One region of the Candidatus Streptomyces philanthi genome, then DNA from elsewhere that is predicted to be linked to it. Evidence: riboswitches for the same ligand, from Rfam matches in the RefSeq annotation. Region 1 holds a riboswitch; the other holds the start of a gene.
What was found. Region 1 has a riboswitch for S-adenosylmethionine ahead of thrC (threonine synthase). Riboswitches for the same ligand answer to the same signal wherever they lie in the genome.
Positions count from the first base shown of each region.

Region 2: it holds a riboswitch for S-adenosylmethionine, as region 1 does, so the genes downstream of both, AC51EU_RS14600 (aminotransferase class V-fold PLP-dependent enzyme) here and thrC (threonine synthase) in region 1, are expected to answer to the same signal.

Region 1 covers NZ_JCANQV010000129.1:7,775-12,876, reverse strand. Annotated here, with positions in the region: gene groL (chaperonin GroEL) at 1-495, opposite strand, end outside; gene AC51EU_RS16755 (cold-shock protein) at 958-1,161, opposite strand; gene AC51EU_RS16750 (MoaD/ThiS family protein) at 1,666-1,944, opposite strand; gene thrC (threonine synthase) at 2,126-3,409, opposite strand; SAM riboswitch class I at 3,427-3,574, opposite strand; gene AC51EU_RS16740 (glucosyl-3-phosphoglycerate synthase) at 3,744-4,703, shown strand; gene AC51EU_RS16735 (alpha,alpha-trehalose-phosphate synthase (UDP-forming)) at 4,763-5,102, shown strand, end outside.
Region 2 covers NZ_JCANQV010000101.1:2,557-7,658, forward strand. Annotated here, with positions in the region: gene AC51EU_RS14580 (NYN domain-containing protein) at 1-368, opposite strand, end outside; gene AC51EU_RS14585 (hypothetical protein) at 456-695, opposite strand; gene AC51EU_RS14590 (rhomboid family intramembrane serine protease) at 986-1,663, shown strand; gene AC51EU_RS14595 (Lrp/AsnC family transcriptional regulator) at 1,660-1,941, shown strand; gene AC51EU_RS14600 (aminotransferase class V-fold PLP-dependent enzyme) at 1,984-3,360, opposite strand; SAM riboswitch class IV at 3,550-3,667, opposite strand; gene trpD (anthranilate phosphoribosyltransferase) at 3,762-4,826, opposite strand; gene qcrB (cytochrome bc1 complex cytochrome b subunit) at 4,966-5,102, opposite strand, start outside.

The DNA of each region.
Region 1 (5,102 bases):
GTCCATGGCCTCGGCGATGAGCTCGCCGATCTGGGTGTCGGCGGCGGAGATGGAGGCGGTGGAGGCGATCTGCTCCTTGGTCTCCACGTCCTTGGCCTGCTCCAGCAGCGCGGCGGAGACGGCCTCGACGGCCTTCTCGATGCCCCGCTTCAGGGCCATCGGGTTGGCGCCGGCGGCGACGTTGCGCAGGCCCTCGCGGACCAGCGCCTGGGCCAGGACGGTCGCGGTCGTCGTGCCGTCACCGGCGACGTCGTCCGTCTTCTTCGCGACCTCCTTGACCAGCTCGGCGCCGATCTTCTCGTACGGGTCCTCCAGCTCGATCTCCTTGGCGATGGACACACCATCGTTGGTGATCGTGGGGGCGCCCCACTTCTTCTCAAGGACGACGTTGCGGCCCTTGGGGCCAAGGGTGACCTTGACGGCGTCGGCGAGCTGGTTCATCCCGCGCTCAAGACCGCGCCGTGCCTCCTCGTCGAACGCGATGATCTTGGCCATGTGAAGTGGTCCTCCCGGACGGTCGGGGGCCCCTGCTCCTGAGGGAGCCTGGGGTGCGTTGCTCCGGACCGCGCTGGCGCCCGCGACGGACGGCCTGCCTGCCAGGTGGTTCCTTGCCCCACCGGCCTGCGGGCCTCACCGACCCGGTCCTGATCTGTCACTCTCCCCTGGAGAGTGCTAACGCCAATGATTAGCACTCGACCCCCTTGAGTGCAAGCGGCTTCACAGAAGCGTCCTTCAGGGGTGGCGGTCGGGCGACGGGTGGGCGCAAGCGGCTTCGCGGAAGCCTCCTTGAGGAGTGGCGGTCGGGCGACGGGTGGGCGCAAGCGGCTTCGCGGAAGCGTCCCGAGCACGACAGACGCCCCCCGATCCCGCTCACACACCCCGCCCACCCCCGCACGCACGGGAGGCCCGCACCCCCTCGGGGTGCGGGCCTCCTGCACGCTGTCGCCGGTCGGCGCCTCAGCCGGCCACCCGGACCATGTCCGCCTGGGGCCCTTTCTGGCCCTGCGAGATCTCGAACTCGACTCGCTGCCCCTCTTCCAGGGTGCGGTAACCGTCCATCTGGATCGCGCTGTAGTGGACGAATACATCCGCACCACCGTCGACCGCGATGAAGCCGTAGCCCTTCTCCGCGTTGAACCACTTGACGGTGCCCTGAGCCATGCCTAACTCCCCTATTACTGGCCCTTGCGCAGGACCGCACTCCGCGGACCCGGGTCAGACCTCACCCCGCGAATGGCCCGTGGGGTGTGCGCCGGAACGCGTCGACCGCCGCTGAATGTATCTGCCCCACTGCCCAGCGCAACAGGTCAATCGGACGAGAAATCCGGGGGCCGGGGAAGGTGTCATATGCGGCGCACTCCCGTATTCCCGGGCAATTCGGGCCGGGCAATCGCACGCAGGCGCGACAAATAACGCACACATTTCGCGCACAACTCACCGCGATCTTTCCGGCGTTCCACACGCGGGCGGCGAGGATCATGAGGGGAAACCGACGCCATGATATCGCCTTTCACCACGCGGAATCGCCCCGTCCGCTCTTGGGCGGGACGGGGCGATTCCGGCCGAGTGAGGGATTCGGCCATGAAGAAAGAAATTGGCGTGAAGAGAGCGGTGGGAGTGACGGGACGGGCACCGGGGGTGAGGGAAGCCCCCGGTGCCCGGTGGTCAGCAGCCGCCGGCCACGGCGGGAATGATCGACACGCCCGCGCCGTCCGGGACCGGCGTCTCCAGGCCCTGCTCGAAGCGGACGTCGTCGTCGTTGACGTAGACGTTGACGAAGCGGCGCAGCTTCCCGGTGTCGTCCAGGACGCGGGCCGCGATGCCCTGGTGGTTCTTCTCCAGGTCGGCGATCACCTCGGAGAGGGTCGCGCCCTCGGCCGGCACCTCGGCCCGGCCGCCGGTGTAGGTGCGGAGGATGGTGGGGATGCGGACGTTGACGCTCATGGTTCTGCCTTCCTGCGACTGCTGGGACTGAGGGTGGGGACGAGGGATGAGGAGCGACGAGGGTAGGGGTGAGCGGAACCGCGTACCGGGATGCGTACGGGGCGTGGCGTGTATACGGGAGGCCGGGTACGCGCCACCGGGGCACCGCCGCGCACGGGGGCCCTGGGGAGCGTGCCGGGTGTCAGTCCGCCAGGCCGGCGGCGCGGAACGCGTCGAGGCTGGGGCGGATGGTGGCGGTGGGGCCCGTGGTGGGCGCGACGGCGTCCAGCGTCTTGAGGCCGTCACCGGTGTTCAGGACGACGGTGGTCAGGGACGGGTCGAGCAGGCCGTCCTCGATGAGCTTCTTGGTCACGCCGACGGTGACCCCGCCCGCGGTCTCCGCGAAGATCCCCTCCGTACGGGCCAGCAGCTTGATCGCGTCGACGATCTGCGGGTCGGTCACGTCCTCCACCGCGCCGCCCGTACGGCGCGCGATGTCGAGGACGTAGGGGCCGTCGGCGGGGTTGCCGATGGCCAGGGACTTGGCGATGGTGTCCGGCTTCTGCGGGCGGACGACGTCATGCCCGGCCTTGAAGGCGGTGGAGACCGGGGAGCAGCCCTCGGCCTGGGCTCCGAAGATCTTGTACGGCCGGTCCTCGACGAGGCCGAGCGCGATCAGCTCCTTCAGTCCCTTGTCGATCTTGGTGAGCTGGGAGCCCGAGGCGACCGGGACGACGATCTGGTCCGGCAGCCGCCAGCCCAGCTGCTCACAGATCTCGTACGCCAGCGTCTTGGAGCCCTCGCCGTAGTACGGACGGAGGTTGACGTTGACGAAGCCCCAGCCCTCGCCCAGCGGATCGCCGATCAGCTCGGAGCAGAAGCGGTTGACGTCGTCGTAGGTGCCCTCGATGCCGACCAGATCGCCGCCGTAGACCGCGGCCATGACGACCTTTCCGGCCTCCAGGTCGTGCGGGATGAAGACGCACGACCGGAACCCGGCGCGGCGGGCCGCGGCACCGACCGCCCCGGCGAGGTTGCCGGTCGAGGAGCAGGACAGGGTGGTGAAGCCGAAGGCGCGGGCCGCCTCGACGGCGATGGCGACGACGCGGTCCTTGAAGGAGTGGGTGGGGTTGCCGGAGTCGTCCTTGACGTACAGGCCGCCGGTGACGCCCAGTTCGCGGGCGAGGTTGTCGGCCTTGACGAGCTTGGTGAAGCCGGGGTTGAGGTTGGGCTTGCCCGCCACGTCGGCGGGGACGGGCAGCAGCGGGGCGTAGCGCCAGATGTTGTGCGGGCCGGACTCGATCCGTTCGCGCAGCGCCTCGGGGTCGCCGGCCGGGAGGTCGTAGGCGACTTCGAGGGGTCCGAAACAGGAGGCGCAGGCGAAGATCGGGCCGAGGGGGAACCGCTCGCCGCATTCGCGGCACGAGAGGGCCGCGGCGGGACCGAGAGTGACGGCCGGAGTGGTTTCGGTGACGTGCACAGCCATGGAGGCGAGGCCCTTTCTCCTCATCTTCCTCGCGGCGCATCTCGCCACGAGACGGATTTGGCACCTTCCCTAGCCGGGAGCCTCACGCGCGCACTGCGGCTGAGACCGACTGGAGGGTTGCCGGGGCTTCAACGGGCCGTATCCCTCTGCCCCTCTGGATGAGCGGTATGGCACTGGGCGGACCCAGGCTTTTGTGGCGCGACGACCCCGGCATGCGGTGGTCGCCCGCGTTGTTCAAGACTGTAACCGAAGGCTGTGACAGGGGAGACAGCCGTCCGAACCGCGAGATGGATCACACGCCCCGCCGGACGGCGGGCACCGAGGAGTCGTAGACGTGCTGGAAGAGGTGGAGCGCTGGCTGAACAGCCGCTCCTGGTCCGCCGACGACCGGCCGCTGGACCGGTTGCTGGACGCCAAGCGGCAGACCGGCCGGACGGTCAGCGTGGTGCTGCCCGCGCTGGACGAGGAGGCGACGGTCGGCGCGATCGTCGCGGCGATCCGCGGCGGCCTGATAACCGCGGAGACGCCGCTGGTCGACGAGCTGGTGGTGCTGGACTCGGGCTCCACCGACCGGACGGCCGAGGTCGCGGCGGCGGCCGGCGCCCGTGTCGTCCACCGGGACAGCGTGCTGCCCCGGATACCGGCACTGCCCGGCAAGGGCGAGGTGCTGTGGCGTTCCCTCCTCGCGACCAGCGGCGACATCATCTGCTTCGTCGACGCCGATCTGCGCGAGTTCTCGGCCACCTTCGTGTCCGGGATCGTCGGGCCGCTGCTGACCGACCCCGACGTGCAGTTCGTCAAGGCGATGTACGACCGCCCGCTGGAGACGGGCGCGGGCCCGGAGGCCGGCCAGGGCGGCCGGGTCACGGAGCTGGTCGCCCGCCCGCTGCTGAACCTGCACTGGCCGCTGCTCGCCGGCTTCGTCCAGCCGCTCGGCGGCGAGTACGCGGCGCGCCGCTCCCTCCTGGAGCGCCTGCCGTTCCCGGTGGGCTATGGCGTCGAACTGGGCCTTCTGGTGGACGCGCTGCACACCGTCGGCCTCGACGCCCTCGCCCAGGTGGACGTCGGCGTCCGCAAGCACCGCCACCAGGACGGCCAGGCCCTGGGCCGGATGGCCGCCGCCATCTACCGCACCGCCCAACTCCGCCTCGCCCGCGGCCCCTTGGTGCGCCCCCGCCTGACCCAGTTCGACCGCGGCGAGAACGGTTTCGTCCCCCGGACGACGGACGTCGACACCGAGGAACGCCCCCCGATGGCGGACATCCCCGAGTACGCGGAGCGGCGGGCGGCCTGAAGGGGGCGGCGCCGTGTTCCGTACGTTTGCGCGACGCCTCCCCGGGTTAGTCTCGCGGCATGGTCTCCGAGCGCAGTGGTGCCGAGTCCGGTGCCGGGGTTCATGACGACGGGTGTGCCGAGGTGCTCGTCGCGTCCAACCGCGGTCCGGTGTCCTACACGCGGGGCGAGGACGGTGGGCTGACCGCCAAACGGGGCGGTGGGGGGCTGGTGTCGGGGTTGTCGGCGATCGGGCCGGGCACCGACGCGCTGTGGGTGTGCGCGGCGCTCGGTGACGGCGACCGGGAGGCCGTACGGCGTACGGACGGGTCGCTGCCGTCGGACGACACCGGCGGGCAGCGGGTGCGGATGCTGGACATCCCGGAGACGGTGCACGCCGCGGCCTACAACGGCATCGCCA
Region 2 (5,102 bases), on a different contig from region 1:
TGGGCGCGCTGCGCCTCCTCACCGGCCGCGGCGACGACCTCGCCCCAGCCGTCGGGGCGCAGGACGTACGCCGCCGCGGCGACGTCGAGGGGGTCGGCGGCGGCCGGCGGGGCGCCCTTCTCCAGGGCCTCGGTCAGCTCCGGCTGGGTCTCGCGGACGCGGGCGGCGATCCGCTGCCGGAAGACCGCGTCGCTCTCCAGCGCCGCGGCCATCGCGTTCCCGGCGAACTTGGCCCGGCGGTTGGGCGTGAACCGGGCGTACTGCCGCAGCGGGGGCGGCAGTTCCGGCACGGTCAGGCCGCCGAAGGCCTCCGCGGTGAGCGCCACGACACGGCGCCGTACGCCCTCGGGCAGCGGACGGTCGAGCATGTCGCCGGCCGTCCGGCCGGGGGCGTCGCCACGCTCCGTCCCCGGCTTCGCTCCAGGACCTTCCACCACGGTCGACTCGCTCCGATCTCAGGCGTCGGCGTCCGGCCGGTCCACCAGTTCGACCTGGTCGACCGCGTTGCACCAGCGGCAGCGCACGGACTCGACGCTCTCGTCGAGGACCTCGCGCTCCTCGACCTTCGGTTCCCCGGCCAGGTCGAGGTGCACGTACTCCACGACCTTGGACGTCCGGGTGACGTCGAACCGGGTGAGATTGCCACACAGCGTGCAGCGCCACCGCGTCTCGCTCGTCGGCAGGGGAACAGCCATCGTGTGGTCCTCTTTCGTCTGCGTGATCTCTGCGGGGACGTGCGGTTTCTCGCGGTGCTTCGTCGGACTGCGGAAGTACGCAACGTACTGCCTGTAACCCTACGACCTGACAGCGGGCGGCGCGGGCGCGCCCGGCAGGCGGGCCACGGCGAGGCACTCTGTCCCGATTGCCCCCATTACGCCATGATCACTTCATGCCGGCGCCCACGCCCTTCCCCCGCCGCTCCGACCCGGCGGCCCCCAGCCGCGCCCGCCGCCCGCTGCGGGCGGTGGCCGCGGTGTTCTGCGGGGTGACGAACGCCCTGATCGCCCTGTGCTGCCTCCTCTTCGTCCTCGGCCCGGCCTCCGGTCTGCCGGTGCACGGGACGGGGGAGGCGCTGCTGGCGGCCCAGAGCGCCTACTTCGAGCGGTGGGGCGTGATCCCGCGCGACCTGTGGGGCGGGTCGGCCGCCGCCCTGCTCACCCCGCTGACCGCGCTGTTCGTGCACGGCAGCTGGCTGCACCTGCTCGGCAACATGCTCTTCCTCCATGTCTTCGGCGGGATGGCCGAGGCACGCATGGGGCGGCTGTCGTTCACCGTGTTCTACCTGGCCACCGGCTATCTCGCACTGCTGGGTTACGCCGCGGCGCACGCCGGCTCCGGCGAAACACTGGTGGGCGCCTCCGGGGCGGTCTCCGCGGTGCTGGGCGCGTTCCTCTACCTCTTCCCCCGGGCCCGGGTGACCAGCGTCTTCCCGTTCCTCTTCTTCCTGCCGCTGCGCTTCCCCGCCTGGGCGGTGCTGCTGTTCTGGTTCGCGCTCCAGTGGCTGGCGGCGCGGCGCGACCCCAGCGGCCCCGGGGTGGCCTACCTCGCCCATGTCGTGGGCTTCACCCTCGGCTTCCTGTACGCCTGGCTGCGCCACCGGAGCGATAGTGTGGAGCCCACCAGGGGGGACGAACAGGCGACCGAGGAAGAGAGCCAGCAGTGATCACGTCGATCGTGCTCATCAAGACCAGCGTGGACCAGATCCCGGAGATCGCCGAGCAGATCGCCGCGCTGGAGGGCGTCAGCGAGGTCTACTCGGTCACCGGCGCCTACGACCTCATCGCGATGGTGCGGGTCGCCCGCCACGACGACCTCGCCGATGTCATCCCCGGCCGGATCAGCAAGATCCCCGGTGTCGCGTCCACCGAGACGCACATCGCCTTCCGCACCTACTCCCAGCACGACCTGGAGGCGGCGTTCGCCATCGGGTTGGACGCCTGAGACCGGGGGCGGGGACGGCCGTCCGTCCCCGCCGCCCGTCCGTCACGCCGCGGTGTCGGGGACGCAACGCCCGTTCTCGGTCCGGTAGTTCCACCGCGCGCCGTCCGTGACGAGTTCCCGCACCGCCCGCAGGAACCGCTCGATGTGCTCGTCGGGCGTCCCGGCGCCGAAGCTGACCCGGACGGCGTTCAGCGACCGCTCGCCGGGGGCGGCGTCCGGCGCGCCGCACTCCCCCGGCTCCTGGGAGCCGCCGCCCAGCAGGGTGCGCACCAGCGGGTGCGCGCAGAACAGGCCGTCGCGGACGCCGATGCCGTACTCCGCCGACAGCGCGGCCGCGAAGTGCGAGCTGTTCCAGCCCTCGACGACGAACGAGAGCACCCCCACCCGCGGCGCGTCGTCGCCGAAGAGGGACAGCACCCGCACCTCGGGCACCTCGGCCAGCCCCTGGCGCACCCGCGCGATCAGTTCCCGCTCGCGGGCTACGAGGGTGTCGAAGCCCGCCTCGGTCAGTGCCCGGCAGGCCGAGGCGATGGCGTGGGCGCCGATGACATTGGGCGAACCGGCCTCGTGCCGGGCCTCGGTGGTGTGCCAGGCGACGTCCACCCCGCCGTCGGCGCGGCGCGCGACGGTCCGGCTGGCGCCGCCGCCGGCCAGGTACGGTGCGGCGTCCCGGAGCCAGTCCGGGCGGCCGGCCAGCACCCCGGAGCCGAACGGCGCGTACAGCTTGTGGCCGGAGAAGGCCACCCAGTCGGCGTCCAGTGCGGTGAGGTCGACGGGGTGGTGCGGGGCCAACTGGGCGGCGTCCACCACGATCCGCGCGCCGTGGGCGTGCGCGGCGGCGGCCAGTTCCCGCACCGGCCACAGCTCACCGGTCACGTTCGACGCGCCGGTCACACAGACCAGGGCGGGGCCGTAGGGCTCGCGCCCGGCGAGCGCCTTCTCCAGGGTGTCCACCGCCTCCTGGGGCGTACGGGGCGCGTCGAGGTAGGTCACCTCGGTGTCGGCGCGCCGCTCCCACGGCAGCAGCGAGGCGTGGTGCTCGGTCTCGAAGACGAACACCCGGGTGCGCGGCGGCAGCACGGCGGCCAGCAGGTTGAGCGAGTCGGTGGTGGAGCGGGTGAAGACCACCTGGTCGCCGGGGCGGCAGCCGAGGAACTCCGCGACGGTGCGGCGGCTGTTCTCGAACAGGTCGGTGGACAGCTGCGAGAGGTGCCCGGCGCCGCGGTGCACACTGCCGTAGTACGGCGCGTAGGCCGCCACGTCGTCCCAGACCCGCTGGAGCGCGGGGGCGCTGGCGGCGTGGTCGAGCGCCGCGTAGCCGATCTCGCCGCCGGTCACCAGCGGGACCAGGACATCGCGTCCCAGGACGGGCAGCGGCGCGCACACGGAGCGGTCGGCGGCAACGGCGGAAACAGGCATGGCGAACTCCCGTGAGAGGCAGGCGAATTCCCCGCGCGGGGCACCGGAAAAGGGCGCGCGATCCCGCGGCGGAAAAGGCAGAAGAAAGAGGTGGAAAAAGACCGGAGAACCGGGGAAGGGGCCGTACGGCCCTATCGCATTCGCTGCGTCACGGAAGAACTCCCTCAAGGACCAGGATCCCTGGCGAGGGATCCGCGCTTGCCGCAGACCTCGCTGCCTGCGGCCCGGTCATCACCCGGGGCACCCCGCCACGGAAGGAGGGTTGCCGGACAGCGGGCCGGGGCCTGTGTCGCTGTCACTCGTGACCTGCCGAGCATCATGCCATACGCCCCTGACGGCGCAAGGCCCGGTCCGGCTGATGAGATCAACCGGACCGGGCCCCGCCCTGGCGCGTGCGGCGCTCAGGCGTTGCTGGCCGCCACCCAGCGCTCCAGCACCCGGCGCGCGGCACCGGAGTCGATGGACTCGGCGGCCCGCTCCATGCCGGCCCGGATCTGCTCGGTCAGCGGCGCGTCCACCGGGTCGAGGGCGACCAGCGCCGCCGCGGAGTTCAGCAGCACCGCCTCGCGCACCGGGCCCCGCTCCCCGTCCAGCAGCCGCCGCGCCACATCGGCGTTGTACGACGCGTCCGCGCCGCGCAGCGCCTCGACCGGCACCAGCGCGATGCCGACGTCCCGCGGGTCGAACGCCTCGGCGCGGACCGTGCCGTCCCGCACGATCCACACCCGCGACGTCGCCGTCGTCGTCAGCTCGTCCAGCCCGTCGTCCCCGCGGAAGACCAGCGCGGACGTCCCGCGCTCGGCCAGCACCCCGGCCAGGATCGGCGCCATCCGGGCGTCGGCGACACCGGTCGCCTGGGCGCCGACCCGCGCCGGGTTGGTGAGCGGGCCGAGCACATTGAACGGGGTACGGACGCCCAGCTCGCTGCGGGCGGTGGCGACGTGCCGCAGCGAGGGGTGGAACTTCACCGCGAAGCAGAAGGTGATCCCGGCCTCCTGCGCCATCTCGGCGACCCGGCGCGGCGGCAGGTCGAGGTTGACGCCCAGCTTCTCCAGCACGTCGGAGGCGCCGCTGGCGGAGGACGCGGCGCGGTTGCCGTGCTTGACGACCTTGGCGCCGGTGCCTGCCACCACGATCGAGGACATCGTGGAGATGTTGACGGTGCGGGCGCCGTCGCCGCCGGTGCCGACGATGTCGACGCTGGGGCCCGGTACGTCGATCAGCCGGGCGTGCGCGTACATCGCCCGGACCATGCCGGAGATCTCCGCGACGCTCTCGCCCTTGGCGCGCAGCGCCACCGCGAAACCGGCGATCTGCACGTCGGTGGCCTCGCCGCGCATGATCCGGTCCATCGCCCAGGCGGTGTCGTCGGCGGTGAGGTCCTGGCCCGTGAGCAGGGTGTTCAGGATGTCCGGCCAGGTGCGGGCCGCCACGCTGCCGCCGCCTTCCGGGGTCACCACGTTCATGGTCCACGCTCCTGGTCGTCTTCGTGTGTGCACTCAAACCCTATCGACCCGCGGGCATGCCGAAGGGCCCTGTCCGGTCGCCGGACAGGGCCCTCGGGTGGCGTTGCCTACCGCCGTGTCTTACACGGCGTGCTGCGGATCAGTGGTGGCCGTGGCCGCTGGTGATCTCCTTGTACTCCTCCGCCGTGGGCTTCGGAATGACGTTGTTCTCGCCGTAGAGGCTCTGCGAGAGCTTGGCACGCAGCTTCTCCGAGCGCTTGATCTTGCGCTTGACGC